2 regions of the Pseudomonas sp. MH10 genome follow, and region 1 is predicted to be linked to the other one. Evidence: riboswitches for the same ligand, from Rfam matches in the RefSeq annotation. Region 1 holds a riboswitch; the other holds the start of a gene.

Region 1 (7,376 bases):
AACTTCGGGCTTCACGCCGTGGCTTGCACCTGACCGATGAAGTCGGCCATTTTATTCTGACCCGTGGCACCCGCAGCATGAGCGCATTGTTCGAGCTGTTGGAGCGCCTCGACCAAGCGTCGTTGCAGGCACAACGCAAGCTGACCATTCCGTTTTTGAAAGAGACGCTGGGTTGGTAATTCCGTCGTGATAGCCCCGGATCTGCTGATGCAAACGGCGGCGGCGCTACGCCACGCTCAGCGCATTTTAGTGATTACCGGTGCTGGCCTGTCGGCCGATTCAGGTTTGCCCACCTATCGCGGGGTCGGCGGTCTCTATAACGGCACAACGGTGGACGGTCTGCCCATCGAAATGGCGTTGTCAGGGCCGATGCTGCGCCGCGATCCCGCACTGTGCTGGAAATACATCGCCGAGTTGGGAAAAGCGTGTCTGGGGGCGCAACCGAATGCAGCGCATTACGCCATCGCTCAATTGCAGCGAATCAAGCCTGACTGTTGGGTGTTGACGCAGAACGTCGATGGCTATCACCGAGCAGCGGGCAGTCCACCTGAGCGCTTGATCGAAATTCACGGGCAGCTGTCACCTTTGTTCTGTCAGTCCTGCGGCGCGGTTGATCCGCAGTTGAGCGAGCATCTGCAGCGGCCATTACCGCCACTGTGCAAAACATGCCAGGGGATATTGCGCCCGCCGGTGGTGTTGTTTCAGGAAATGCTGCCCGAGCGGGCGATGGAGACGCTGCACGAGGAGATGGCCAAGGGTTTTGATGCCGTATTGACGATCGGCACCACGGCCAGTTTTCCGTACATTCATGAGCCCGTGCTGCGTGCGCGTGTGGCTGGGGGCTTTACCGCAGAGATAAATCCGCAGCGCACCGATCATAGCGCGGCGATGGATGTGTTTCTGGGCTGTAGAGCCTTAGAGGTTATGGAGTTGCTGATAAGTCACATCTAGATCGATTGAATTTGCAAATGAGGATGATAGAGGGCATAGTCTCGACTTCTTTACATATCAGCCACGGTCGTGCACATGTTCACTCGGTTCGCACCCCTCGTGCCTCTCGCACTGGTTACATTCCTTTTTGGTTGCGCGGCACAGATGCCCGTCGCGCAACAACAGCAACACTCTCCGGTTTTTCAGAACTCCATGACGGCGCAATCTGCGCGTATCTCGCAGATAACCGATGGGTCTGATGATGCTGACGCTCTGTTCTCGGATGAGCTGATCACCGAGAAAGAGTTGGCCGATTTTGGAAGCAGCAAGCCGTATCGCATGCCCGTTCTCGCAGACAGCATCCTTGAGCGCGGCATGTCCTTGATCGGTACCCGGTACCGTGCAGGCGGCACCTCCGAATCTGGTTTCGATTGCAGCGGTTTCATCGGCTACCTGTTCCGCGAGCAAGCGGGCATGACTCTGCCGCGTTCCACGCGTGAAATGATCAACGTAGACGCACCCCTGGTGGCGCGTAACGACCTCAAGCCCGGTGATCTTTTGTTCTTCAGCACCAAGGGCCGTGGTCGTGTGAGCCATGCGGGTATCTATCTGGGCGATGATCAATTCATCCACTCCAGCAGTACGCGCAGCGGCGGTGTTCGGGTTGATAGCCTGGACGACAGCTACTGGAAAAAGACCTTTATCGAAGCCAAACGTGCATTAGCGATGGCTCCGACTACAATTCAGACTCAACACCAGTAAATAGCCGGGGCGTGTAAGCCGTCATCGGCTTATACGTGCTTGCGGCTCTCGGCACAGTAAGCCGCATCCAGATCAGGTTGTTGTGTTTATGTCGATTACGTTACGTCTTGGCTCAATAGGCATGCTGGTCGCGTTGCTCAGTGCATGCGCCGGCCATACTCCCTCGCCTCAAAGCTCTCGGGTTATTCAACCCGTGGTTTATGCTCCCTCCGATTATTCCTCACCGGCTGCCGAAGATGTGCTTATTCGTGCGCTGGGATTGGTCGGCACGCCCTATCATTGGGGCGGCAACACGCCGGACTCCGGGTTTGATTGCAGTGGTCTGATTGGCTACGTTTACCGAAACTCGGCCGGCATCGCGCTGCCGCGTTCGACCCACGACATGCTGAGCATGCGTGCGCCCAATGTGGATCGCGACGCGTTGCAGTCGGGAGATTTGCTGTTTTTCGCTACTGGTGGTGGTTCAACCGTGAGCCACGCCGGCATCTACGTCGGAGAAGGGCGCTTCGTTCACGCCCCCGCCACAGGCGGCACCGTGCGGCTGGACAGTCTATCCAAACCGTATTGGCAAAAGGCCTACCTCAACGCCAAGCGCGTTATTCAACCAGAGCACTTGGCGCGCAATCCGTAGCAGTATTACCGACGGATTCTGTAGGAGCGGGCCCATCAAGGCGCCGCTGTCACCCGCCAGATTTTGTTACCCACATCGTCAGCCACCAATAACCCGCCGTGTTGATCATTGATCACGCCGACCGGGCGGCCTTGGGCATTGTCGTCAGCATTCAAAAAGCCGCTCAAAAGGTCTATTGGCGTCCCGGTCGGTACGCCGTTGGCGAACGGCACGAACAGCACTTTATAACCGCTGTGCGGATTGCGATTCCATGAGCCATGTTGGCCAATGAACATCCCTTGGTTGAAAGGTGCCGGCAAGGATTTTCCATCGGCGAAGGTCATGCCCAGCGACGCGGTGTGTGGACCCACTGCATAATCCGGGGGAATGGCCTCGGCCACCCGTTGCGGGTTCTGTGGTTTAACCCGCACGTCCACATGCTGGCCGTAGTAGCTGAACGGCCAGCCATAGAAGGCGCCATCTTTGACTGAGGTCACGTAGTCGGGCACCAAGTCGCTGCCAATCTCATCGCGCTCATTGACGGCGGTCCATAGCTTCCCGGTTTGTGGCTCCCAATCCATGCCGTTGGGGTTGCGCAGGCCGGAGGCAAAGATTCGATGCGCACCGGTGGCGGCATCAACCTCCCAGATCGACGCCCGACCTTGCTCTTTGTCGAGACCGTTTTCCCCAACGTTACTGTTGGACCCCACCGTGACGTAAAGCTTCTTGCCGTCTTTGCTGGCAATGACGTTTTTGGTCCAGTGGTGATTGATCGTGCCCGCTGGCAAATCGGTCACGGTGGTCGGTTCACCGCTGATAGAAGTCTGTCCGTTTTCATAGTGAAAACGCAGTAACTTATCGGTGTCGGCGACATAAAAATCGTTGCCGACCAGCGCCATGCCAAACGGTGAATTGAGGTTTTTCAGAAAGACTGTGCGAGTTTCAGCAATGCCATCGTGATTGCTGTCTCGCAGTAGGGTAATCCGGTTGGCGCTGGGTACACCCGCCCCCGCTCGGCCCATGACTTTTCTCATGATCCAGCCGCGGATGCCTGGAGAATCATCGGGCTTGGCGGGTGAGTTGGTTTCGGCGACCAATACGTCGCCGTTGGGCAGCACGTACAACCAGCGCGGATGGTCCAGGTCTTCGGCAAACGCTGACACTTGAGTGCCCGGCGCGGCAATCGGTTTCGCGCCCTGAGGCCAGCCTACGGCCGGGGCAATATTGACCGTCGGAATCAGCGTTTTATTGGGCTCCGGCAGCATCGGCGTTGGCCCCATGCCATCTGCCACTCTCAGCCTGGACGTTTCGCCGCAGGCAGCCAGGCCGACGGCCAATACCAAAAGGACAGCCATCTGGGGTTTGAAAGTGGGCATGCTGATCTCCATGAAAACAAAGGGGCGAGTAAGGAGATAGAGGCAGCTACACGGTCGAGGTTCAACATTTATTGCTGCGTCGGCTGAAATGAGAAGCGGGTCAAGGTGTACGCCACGGATCGGAGCGTTCCGATCCGTTCGCGCATTACGCGGGGAAGGTGCTAATCAGGCTGTTCTCAGTAACAGTGCGAGACCGGGGAAATACTGGCCGTCTTCGTTGTGTAGCTTGCGATAACCATAAGGGAAGTACCAGGCGATGGCACAGGCGTTTTGTTTTTGCAAATCGTCGACGAAATCTTCCAGCTCTTCGTGCGTGGCGCTTTGCAGGGTTTTGCGCGGCGTGACAAACAGGCAGCCCAACTTAAGATGGTTGGCGTAGCTGGTTTTTTTGGCATCACCAACGATGTCCAGCAGCGCCGGGGTCAAGTTGATTTCGCCGAAAGTTGGCCAGCGTTGCGTGGCCTGAATATAAGCGTTGTCTTCCGAAGTGGCGATGAACAGGCCGGTGCGGGCGCTTCGATCGCCATCATCCTGCTGTTTTTTACTGGGCGCATGTTCCAGCGTCACCATGTCCGCCATCCACGCGGCGTTGGAAAGCACGCCGAGGTTGGTACGTTCGTCGAACCAATGCGTGCATTCACCTTCTCCCATGACCTGACTGTAACGGTCGATGCAATCGAACCAGCGTTCTAACGCTGGACGAAGGAATTCCACTCTTGGGTTGCTGATGATCAAGCCGCGCATGGCGTCTCTCCGTTGTTATTTTATTGGCGTCACGATTATGGCCTTTTGATATCAAATTAAACAATAGCTGCGTTTTACGTGGTTTTGACCTCCTGGAAGACAAACCACAGGGCGCTTTGATTGACGCTCTACCCCCAACCCTCTACCCTTCGCGACGTGTTTCAGGTGCTTCGCAATCCACGATTGGCGGAGTGAAACAGGGAAGCCGGTGAGGGCGCGTCAAGCGGTCGATCCCGGCGCTGCCCCCGCAACGGTAAATGAGTCGACGCTGTGCACTCTGCCACTGTGTCCAAATGGACATGGGAAGGCGCATGGCAGGGAAATCCCACTCATGAGCCCGGAGACCGGCCTGATCCATCCAACAGCATCACGGCGGGCGATGCTCTGCGCACGGCTTTTTTTTGGCCGTGCTGGCAGTCAATTTCTGTGCCTTCCGTTTGCTATCGCGTGACCTGCTCAAGCGGAGAGCTGACATGAACGAATCCCCCGAACGCGATGAACGCCATCTGGCGCGCATGCAGCGCAAAAAAGCCGTGATCGACGAACGCATCGCCAGCTCGCCGGATGAGTGCGGACTGTTGCTGGTGCTCACCGGTAATGGCAAAGGCAAAAGCAGTTCTGCGTTCGGCATGCTCGCCCGGGCCATGGGCCATGGCATGCAATGCGGTGTTGTACAGTTCATCAAAGGCCGCAACAGCACGGGCGAAGAGTTGTTTTTTCGGCGCTTCCCCGAGCAAGTGCGGTACCACGTGATGGGGGAAGGTTTCACTTGGGAAACCCAGGATCGTCAGCGTGACATCGCCGCCGCGCAAGCCGCTTGGGCCGTGTCCCAAGACATGCTCCGCGACCCGAGTATTGGTCTGATCGTGCTCGATGAACTGAACATTGCCCTCAAACACGGTTACCTGGACCTGGAAAAAGTACTCAGCGATCTGCAAGCCCGTCCGCCCATGCAGCACGTGCTGGTGACCGGCCGCGGTGCCAAACCCGAAATGATTGACCTGGCCGATACCGTTTCCGACATTACCGTGGTCAAGCATGCTTTTCAGGCCGGGATTCGTGCGCAGAAAGGCATTGAGTTATGAGTAACCGTTCATGAGCGCACCGCGTCATTGCCCGGCTGTATTAATCGCGGCCCCAGCCTCCGGTCAGGGTAAAACCACCGTCACGGCTGCGTTGGCGCGTCTGCACCGCAACCAAGGGCGGACCGTGCGCGTGTTCAAATGCGGCCCGGACTTTCTCGACCCGATGATTCTTGAACGGGCCAGTGGCGCACCGGTTTATCAGCTGGATTTATGGATGGTCGGTGCCGATGAAAGTCGTCGTCTGTTGTGGGAAGCCGCCGGCGAAGCTGACTTGATTCTGATTGAAGGCGTCATGGGACTGTTCGACGGCACACCCTCAAGTGCCGACCTGGCCCGTCATTTCGGGGTGCCGGTATTAGCGGTGATTGATGGCACGGCCATGGCGCAGACATTTGGCGCATTGGCGTTGGGTTTGGCGCGTTATCAACCGGACCTGCCGTTTGCCGGGGTGTTGGCCAATCGCGTCGGCACCGTGCGCCATGCGCAATTGCTGGAAGGCAGCCTCACCGAAGGATTGCGTTGGTACGGCGCGTTGTCGCGGGAAACCGGGATCGAACTGCCGAGCCGTCATTTGGGCTTGGTCCAGGCCAGCGAACTGAATGATCTGGATGCCCGCCTTGATGCAGCCGCTGCTGCACTGGCCAGCACCTGCGAAGTGGCCTTGCCGCCGCCGGTCGAATTCGCGGCCCCCGATCTGGTCGTGATTGAGTCTTCGTTGGCGGGCGTCAGGATTGCCGTCGCCCATGACGAGGCGTTTGCCTTCCTCTATGGTGCCAACCTTGATCTACTGCGAGCCATGGGCGCCGAGTTGTCGTTTTTCTCGCCCATCCACGACACGCAGATTCCGCCTGCCGACAGCCTGTACTTACCCGGCGGCTACCCTGAATTGCACCACGTGACGCTGGGACAAAACCGGCCCATGCTGGCGGCCATTCGTGCGCACCACGTCGCGGGCAAACCCATGCTGGCGGAATGTGGCGGTATGCTTTACCTGCTCGACGCCTTGACCGATGTCGACGGCCAGCGTGCCGAGTTGGTCGGTTTGCTGAGTGGCGAAGCGGTGATGCAGAAACGTTTGGCAGCCTTGGCCTTACAAACCGTCGAATTGCCCGAAGGTGTTCTGCGCGGCCACACGTATCACCATTCGCTGACCAGCACCGAGTTGCAACCCATCGCCCGTGGTGTGAGCCCTAACGGTGGGCGCGGTGCCGAGGCGGTTTATCGTGACGGTCGGATGACTGCGTCTTACGTGCACTTCTATTTCCCTTCCAACCCCCACGCGGTTGCGGCGCTTTTCAAACCATGAATGATCTGGCTTTCAGCCCTGACGAACGTGCAGCGGTGTACCGCGCAATTGCCGAACGCCGAGACATGCGGCACTTCATCGGCGGCGAAGTGGCCCCGCAATTGTTGGCGCGTCTGTTGGAGGCGGCCCATCAGGCGCCCAGCGTTGGCTTGATGCAGCCGTGGCGTTTCATTCGAATCAGCGACCCGCAGTTGCGCACGCGTATTCAGGCGCAAGTCGAGGAAGAACGAATTCGTACCGCTCAAGCCCTGGGCGAGCGCTCGGACGACTTCATGAAGCTCAAAGTCGAAGGCATCAATGAATGCGCGGAAGTCTTGGTCGCCGCGTTGATGGACGACCGCGAACGGCATATTTTTGGTCGACGTACCTTGCCGGAAATGGACATGGCGTCTTTGTCCTGCGCGATTCAAAACCTTTGGCTGGCTTCTCGCGCTGAAGGGTTGGGCATGGGCTGGGTGTCACTGTTCGAGCCACAGGCGTTGGCTGACTTGCTGGGCATGCCGGCCGGGGCCAAGCCGCTGGCGGTTCTGTGCCTGGGGCCGGTGGCCGAATTCTACCCGGCG
Region 2 (7,376 bases), 1.1 Mb from region 1:
CTCAAGGGCTGGTTGGATCGGCATCGGACCGAAAAGACCGATGCGGCCCTTTCCCGACAAAATTACTAGGACTTTGTGCGGCGCGAGCGATTGGCGTAAACTCCGGCTACGTCTGCGAGGAATTTTCATGACCGCTATTACTATTACCGATGCTGCCCACGACTATCTGGCCGATCTGCTCGAAAAGCAGAACACCCCGGGCATCGGCATCCGCGTGTTTATTACCCAGCCTGGCACCCAATATGCTGAAACCTGCATTGCTTATTGCAAGCCGGGCGAAGAAAAACCTGAAGACAACGCCATTGGCCTGAAAAGCTTCACTGCCTGGATTGATAATTTCAGCGAAGCCTTTCTAGACGATGCCGTTGTCGACTACGCCACTGATCGCATGGGCGGCCAACTGACCATCAAGGCGCCAAACGCCAAAGTACCTATGGTCAATGCCGACAGCCCGATCAACGAGCGCATCAACTATTACCTGCAAACCGAAATCAACCCTGGTCTGGCCAGTCATGGCGGGCAAGTGACGTTGATCGATGTGGTCGAAGAAAACGACGAAAACATCGCGGTCCTGCAATTTGGTGGCGGCTGCCAAGGCTGTGGCCAAGCTGACGTTACCTTGAGAGAAGGGATTGAGCGCACATTGCTCGAACGCATTCCTGAACTCAAAGGCGTCCGTGACGTGACCGATCACTCGCAAAAAGAGCACGCCTACTACTAAAGCTGCGGCGTGGCCTGAACAAAAAAGTACCCCGACTGGTTCGGGGTATTTTTTTTGGTTGGAGTTCAGTGCGCGGTGGCTGAAAGACGCCTCGCCAACACGTTGGCTCTTACAGAGGTCATCACTCAAGGCCGAAACACATGGGCATGCCCGGCGCGGTATAGCGATGAGTCGGAAAAGTTGTCATTGCCCAACACCCGGCCCACCAGAATCAACGCGGTGCGGCGAAAACCTTTGGCCTGCACTTTTTCTTCTATGTCCGCCAAAGTGCCTATCACCCAGTCCTGATCCGGCCAACTGGCGCGATGGACCACCGCAATCGGGCAATCGGCGCCGTAGTGGGGAACAAGTTCGGCCACTATCTTGGGCAGATGGTTAACCCCCAGATGAATGGCCATGGTCGCCTGATGCTGCGCCAGGCTGGCCAATTCCTCGCCAACCGGCATCGAGGTTTTATCCGCGTAGCGGGTCAAAATCACGCTCTGGGAAATGTCCGGCAACGTCAGCTCCACACCTAACAGCGCTGCGCACGCAGCGGTGGCGGTAACGCCAGGGATGATCTCGAACGGGATGCTCAACTCGCGCAAGTGACGAATTTGCTCACCGATTGCGCCATACAGGCTCGGATCGCCCGAATGAACCCGGGCGATGTCTTGGCCTTGTTCATGAGCAGACTTCATCACGGCGATGATCTGCTCCAGGTGTAACTCCGCGCTATTGATGACCTGCAACGCGTTATGGCCTTCCAGCACTGCCGTCGGCACCAATGATCCGGCGTAGATAATCACCGGGCAGCTGCGGATCAAACGTTGGCCTTTGACCGTGATCAGCTCCGGGTCGCCGGGGCCTGCGCCGATGAAAAAGACGGTCATGGAATCTCCTGAAGCTGCGAAGGGATAGCTGAAGTGAGCAAGGATGCGGATTATCGACGATTAGGCACATCACCCGCCAAGGCAAATGTCGCGCGTCGGTTTTTGCTGCGGTTGATGAGCAAGGTACCGGGGTGTCCGCTGAGGCGTTGCGCCAGGGCCAGGGCGGCACTTTCTGCCACGCCATGGCAACCGGTATGCGCAAAGGCCAGCGCCGATCGATGGCTCAACTGCGCATCGAAGTCCGCCAGTTCGGCCGAACTGAAAAACACCAAGGGCAGAGCGAGCTGCGTGGCCAGCGCCAGCAGTCCCGGTTCAGCGCTTTTCTGATCAATGGAGGCCAAGGCGGCAATCGCTTCGATGAGAAACCCGTGAGCCGCCAAATTCTGCTCCATCAGTTCAAGCAACAGGCTGGCGGGACAGCCGCGCTGGCAGCCAAGCCCCACCACCAGCGTCGTCGACATCGTGCTGTCCTCAGGTACCGACAAAGCGTGGCAGGAGACCATGACTCAGCGCAAAACGTCAATCGCACATCCCGTCAAACGGCGCTGGTGATTGACCTGCCCAAGGTCACTGCGTAGCCTTGCACGCTTGAGGTTCTCCGGCGCAGGTCGGGGCTAAGAAGGGAACGCGGTCAATGCCGCGGCTGCCCCCGCAACTGTAATCGGTCATGTTCATTGCACAGCCACTGCGCCTGACGCGGGAAGGCGCAATGAACGCGTGCAGGACGTCTCGCGAAGAGGCGCTCGACACGCCACCGCAAGCCAGGAGACCTGCCTCAACATCAGAATTCTCACTACAACCGGGCGGGGTGATCCGGTGGCGAGTTGATCCGCGCGCCTGCGCTGCGTGGTTCTCGTCCTGTTTTGCCCGCCGCTTTGCCAAAGGGCACCCAATGAAAACGCTGGCCAAACTTCCTGTCACCATCGTCACCGGCTTCCTCGGTTCGGGCAAAACCACCTTGCTGCGGCATATGCTCGATAACGCTGACGGTCGGCGCATCGCGGTGATCGTCAACGAGTTCGGCGAACTGGGGATTGACGGCGACCTGCTCAAACAATGCAGCATTGGCTGCACCGAAGAAGAAGCCAATGGCCGGGTGTATGAGTTGGCCAACGGCTGCTTGTGCTGCACGGTTCAGGAAGAGTTCTTCCCCGTCATGCGCGAACTGGTCGCACGCCGTGGCGATCTGGACCACATCCTGATCGAGACCTCTGGCCTGGCGTTGCCAAAACCCTTGGTTCAAGCTTTTCAGTGGCCGGAAATTCGCAACGCCTGCACGGTTGACGCGGTAATCACCGTCGTCGATAGCCCGGCAGTACTGGCCGGTACCTTCGCGGCATTCCCGGATCAAGTCGATGCCCAACGAAAGCTGGATCCGAACCTGGACCATGAATCGCCGCTGCACGAGTTGTTCGCCGATCAGCTGTCCAGCGCTGATCTGGTAATCCTCAACAAGGCTGACAAGATGGACGCTGCCGGCCTCGCCGCAGTCCGTGCCGAAGTCTCGGAAGAGCTGCCGCCAGCGGTGAAAGTGATCGAAGCCAGCAATGGTCGCTTGCCGATCAGCGTGTTGTTGGGTTTGGCCGCCGAGTCCGAGTTGCATATCGACGGTCGCCATAGCCATCACGATTCTCATGAAGGCGCAGACCCTGCCGATCATGACCATGACGCATTCGACTCGATCTCAATCACCTTGCCGCAGGCTGACGAAAGCGTGTTACTCGATGCCTTGAACCAATTGGTGGTGCAGCACGGTATTTTGCGGGTCAAAGGCTTTGCCGCGATTCCGGGCAAACCGATGCGTTTGCTGATTCAGGGTGTCGGTACCCGTTTCGACAAACATTTCGACCGCGCGTGGCGTGCCGACGAAGAGCGAGTAACCCATTTGGTGTTGATCGGTCAGAAGCTCGACGCCGGGGTGCTTGAAGCCCAGTTGCGCGCAACGGTTGCTGGCTGACCCATGCATTTACTGAGAACCCAGCCCGGCGGATTCGTCCCCGACGACAGCATCGCCGATTTGGGGCAAACCCCGGCCGAGCTGGTGATTCTCTGTAGCGGCGATTCCCACTTGGCGCTGCTCGCTGAAGCGGCGCAACAGTTACCCGACGACTACCCAAGTCTGCGCCTAGCCAACCCGATGCAAGTGCAGAATCATGCATCGGTGGACCTGTATGTCGACCAAGTGCTGCGACACGCCAAGGTTATTTTGATTTCGCTGCACGGCGGTATCGGTTATTGGCGTTACGGCGTCGAGCGCCTGGTGCAGTTGGCTGAGCGTGGTGTGAAGCTGATTCTGGTGCCCGGCGATGACCGGCCTGACCCGGAGCTTAGCGGCTTAAGCAACGTGACGGCGGAAGAGGGCGAGCGGCTTTGGCATTTTTTGCGCCAGGGCGGCCTGCACAATGCGCTGGAGCTGTATCGGTGCTTGGCCAGTCGCTTTCTGGCGCGTGACTATCCATGGGCTGAACCGGCCACCCTGCCACGTACCGCGATTTATCACCCGCACATAACCAACGCGAACCTGAGCGATTGGCAAGCCCAATGGCAGCCGTCGCAACCGGTGGTAGGGCTGCTGTTTTATCGCTCCCATCTGCAAGCGGCCAACACTGGATTTATCGACGTGTTTTGCGCCCGTTTGCAGGCTCAGGGCCTGAATCCACTGCCCATTGCAGTCGCCAGCTTGAAAGAAGCGGGTTGTCTGGCGGTGGTGGAGGACCTGTTCGATCAGGTCCGGGCTGAGCTGATCCTCAATACCACCGGCTTTGCCCAATCCAGCCCCGAAGCCCCTCATCTGCGACCGTTTCGGCGCAACGTGCCGGTCATTCAAGCTATTTGTGCGCAGGACAACGAGCCCGCTTGGCAGGCCAGTGAACAAGGCTTGGGCGCGCGGGACTTGGCAATGCACATCGCGTTGCCGGAGCTGGACGGGCGGATTATCAGTCGGCCGATCAGTTTCAAGGACTTGGCGTGGCACAGCGAACGCAGCCAGTCGGACGTGGTGTGTTATCGCGCTCAGCCTGAACGCATGGATTTTGTCGCCGAGTTGGCGCAGCGCTGGATTGAGCTGGCACGGCTGCCGAACGAGCAAAAACACATTGCACTGATACTTGCCAATTACCCGACCCGCGATGGTCGCATCGGCAATGGCGTGGGCCTGGACACACCCGCCGCCGCGCTGAATATTTTGCGCGAGATGCAGGCGCAGGGTTACCTGCTGACACCGTTGCCCGAAAGCGGTACGGCCTTGATCCATGCGCTGCTCGGCGGCGTCACCAATGATTTGGAAACCATTGACCAACGTCCTTGCGAGCAGAGCATGGCGCTGGACGATTACTGGGCGGCATTCAGTCAATTGCCATTGGCCAATCAACAGGCGGTGACTGCGCGTTGGGGTGCGCCACAGGCCGATCCGATGTTTCGCGCCGAGCGCATGATGATTGCTGGGCTGCGTTTTGGAATGACCTTCGTTGGTATTCAGCCAGCACGGGGTTACCAGGTCGATGCCAGTGCGGTCTATCACGACCCGGATTTGGTGCCGCCCCACGGCTATCTCGCGTTCTATTTCTGGTTGCGCACAGCCTACGGCGCCCATGCGGTGATCCATGTTGGCAAACACGGCAATCTTGAATGGTTGCCGGGCAAAGGCGTGGGGTTGTCAGAGACCTGCTGGCCGGACGCGGTATTAGGCGCGATGCCGAACATCTATCCGTTCATCGTCAACGATCCGGGCGAGGGGGCTCAAGCCAAGCGCCGTACCCAAGCGGTGATCATCGACCACTTGATGCCGCCGTTGACCCGAGCCGAAACCTATGGCCCGTTGCGTGACCTGGAAGTGCTGGCCGACGAGTTCTACGAAGCGCAATTGCTCGATCCACGCCGGGCACGGGAACTGCAACGCGACATTCTTAAGCTGGTCCGGGAAACCCACATCGACCGCGAGCTGCAACTGGGCGAGCAGCTCGACAGCGACGCCGATGCGGGGGGCTGGCTGCCGCGTCTGGACACCTATTTGTGCGACCTCAAGGAATCGCAGATTCGCGACGGTTTGCACATTTTCGGCGAATCGCCCAGCGGTCGGTTGCGCATCGACACCTTGCTGGCCCTATTACGCATCCCCCGAGGCGACGGCCGTGGCGCTCAATCGAGCTTGCTACGGGCCCTGAGCAAAGCTCTCGATTTAGGTTTCGACCCGTTGAACTGTGAGTTATCCGAGCCTTGGAACGGCCCTCGGCCCGATGCGTTGCTCAGCGTCAGCCAAGACCCTTGGCGAACGGCTGGCGACGTTCGAGAGCGGTTGGAATTGTATGCGGCGCAGCTGATTGAGCAAGTGCTGCACGGGTCACCAATAGACGAGTTATCTGAAAACAATGACTTAAAACTTATTCTTCATTCATTGCGCGAAGTGGTTGCGCCGCGCCTTGATGCCTGTGGCCTGGCTGAAATGCAAGGGTTGCTCGATGCACTGAGCGGTCGATTTGTCCCGGCAGGCCCCAGCGGCGCACCGAGCCGTGGTCGCCTCGACGTACTGCCGACCGGGCGCAATTTTTTCTCAGTAGACGTGCGAAACCTGCCGACCACCACCGCGTGGCGTATTGGTTTCCAGTCGGCCAACCTGCTGCTTGAGCGTCATTTGCAGGACCACGGCGATCACTTGCGTCAGTTGGGTCTGTCGGTGTGGGGCACCGCTACCATGCGCACCGGTGGCGACGACATCGCACAGGCCATGGCCCTGATGGGCGTGCGTCCGGTCTGGGCCACCGGCAGTCAGCGGGTCGATGATTTTGAAATTTTGCCGCTGAGCCTGCTGGATCGTCCTCGGGTCGACGTGACGCTGCGGGTTTCCGGGTTCTTTCGCGATGCATTTTCCAACCTGATTCGACTGTTTGATGCGGCCGTACAGGCCGTCGCTGCCTTGGATGAACCGGATGAGCTGAACCCGCTGGCGGCCAAGGTCCGCGAAGAACGGCTCAGGTTTGAACGCGAAGGTTTAACCACTGAGGACGCGTCGCGCCAAGCGGGTTGGCGTATTTTCGGCGCCAAACCGGGTGCCTACGGCGCAGGGGTGCAAGGCGCCATCGACGGGCGTTTGTGGCAAACCCGCGATGACTTGGCCGAGGTTTACCTGAATTGGGGCGGTTACGCGTACGGCGTGGCCGACGAAGGCACGCCCGCCCGGGAGCGTTTCGCCCAACGCCTGGGCCAAGTGCAAGCGGTTCTGCAAAACCAGGACAATCGCGAGCATGACCTGCTCGATTCCAATGACTATTACCAATTCCAGGGCGGCATGCTGGCTGCGGTGGAAAGCCTCAGCGGCCAACCCGCCGCCAGCTACCACGGCGACCACAGTCAGCCGGATTTACCGAAAATTCGAACCCTTAAAGAAGAGCTGAATCGGGTGGTGCGCTCCCGTGCGGCCAACCCGAAGTGGATCGAAGGGGTCAAACGCCACGGTTACAAAGGCGCGTTTGAGATGGCCGCAACCGTGGACTTCTTATTCGCCTTCGACGCCACGACTCAGTTGATCGACGATCATCAATACGCATTGCTGGCTGATGCATATTTGCTTGACCCATCGACCCGGGATTTTATTCAGCAGCACAATCCAGATGCACTGCGGGACATGACCGAACGCATGCTGGAGGCTCAGCAGCGCGGGCTCTGGCAAGCACCCGGCGATTACCGCCAGGCCCTGGAAAACCTGCTGCTGGACATCGAAGAACATTGATCACTTTTGAGAATTGTCCATGAGCGATATCCCGCATTTCCCCCTCGCGGCAGTGGTG

Evidence for each region. Region 1 has a riboswitch for cobalamin ahead of cobO (cob(I)yrinic acid a,c-diamide adenosyltransferase). Riboswitches for the same ligand answer to the same signal wherever they lie in the genome.
Region 2: it holds a riboswitch for cobalamin, as region 1 does, so the genes downstream of both, cobW (cobalamin biosynthesis protein CobW) here and cobO (cob(I)yrinic acid a,c-diamide adenosyltransferase) in region 1, are expected to answer to the same signal.

Annotation. Positions count from the first base shown of each region.
Region 1 is NZ_CP133783.1:5,253,788-5,261,163, forward strand. Features, by position in the region: gene hda (DnaA regulatory inactivator Hda) at 1-179, shown strand, start outside; gene RHM59_RS23765 (NAD-dependent deacylase) at 208-951, shown strand; gene RHM59_RS23770 (C40 family peptidase) at 1,027-1,692, shown strand; gene RHM59_RS23775 (C40 family peptidase) at 1,781-2,323, shown strand; gene RHM59_RS23780 (sorbosone dehydrogenase family protein) at 2,359-3,678, opposite strand; gene RHM59_RS23785 (hypothetical protein) at 3,844-4,422, opposite strand; cobalamin riboswitch at 4,569-4,790, shown strand; gene cobO (cob(I)yrinic acid a,c-diamide adenosyltransferase) at 4,896-5,507, shown strand; gene RHM59_RS23795 (cobyrinate a,c-diamide synthase) at 5,518-6,813, shown strand; gene bluB (5,6-dimethylbenzimidazole synthase) at 6,810-7,376, shown strand, end outside.
Region 2 is NZ_CP133783.1:763,245-770,620, forward strand. Features, by position in the region: gene RHM59_RS03550 (acyltransferase) at 1-69, shown strand, start outside; gene nfuA (Fe-S biogenesis protein NfuA) at 128-721, shown strand; gene cobM (precorrin-4 C(11)-methyltransferase) at 847-1,593, opposite strand; gene RHM59_RS03565 (cobalamin biosynthesis protein) at 1,644-2,054, opposite strand; cobalamin riboswitch at 2,168-2,386, shown strand; gene cobW (cobalamin biosynthesis protein CobW) at 2,486-3,550, shown strand; gene cobN (cobaltochelatase subunit CobN) at 3,554-7,318, shown strand; gene RHM59_RS03580 (ATP-binding protein) at 7,338-7,376, shown strand, end outside.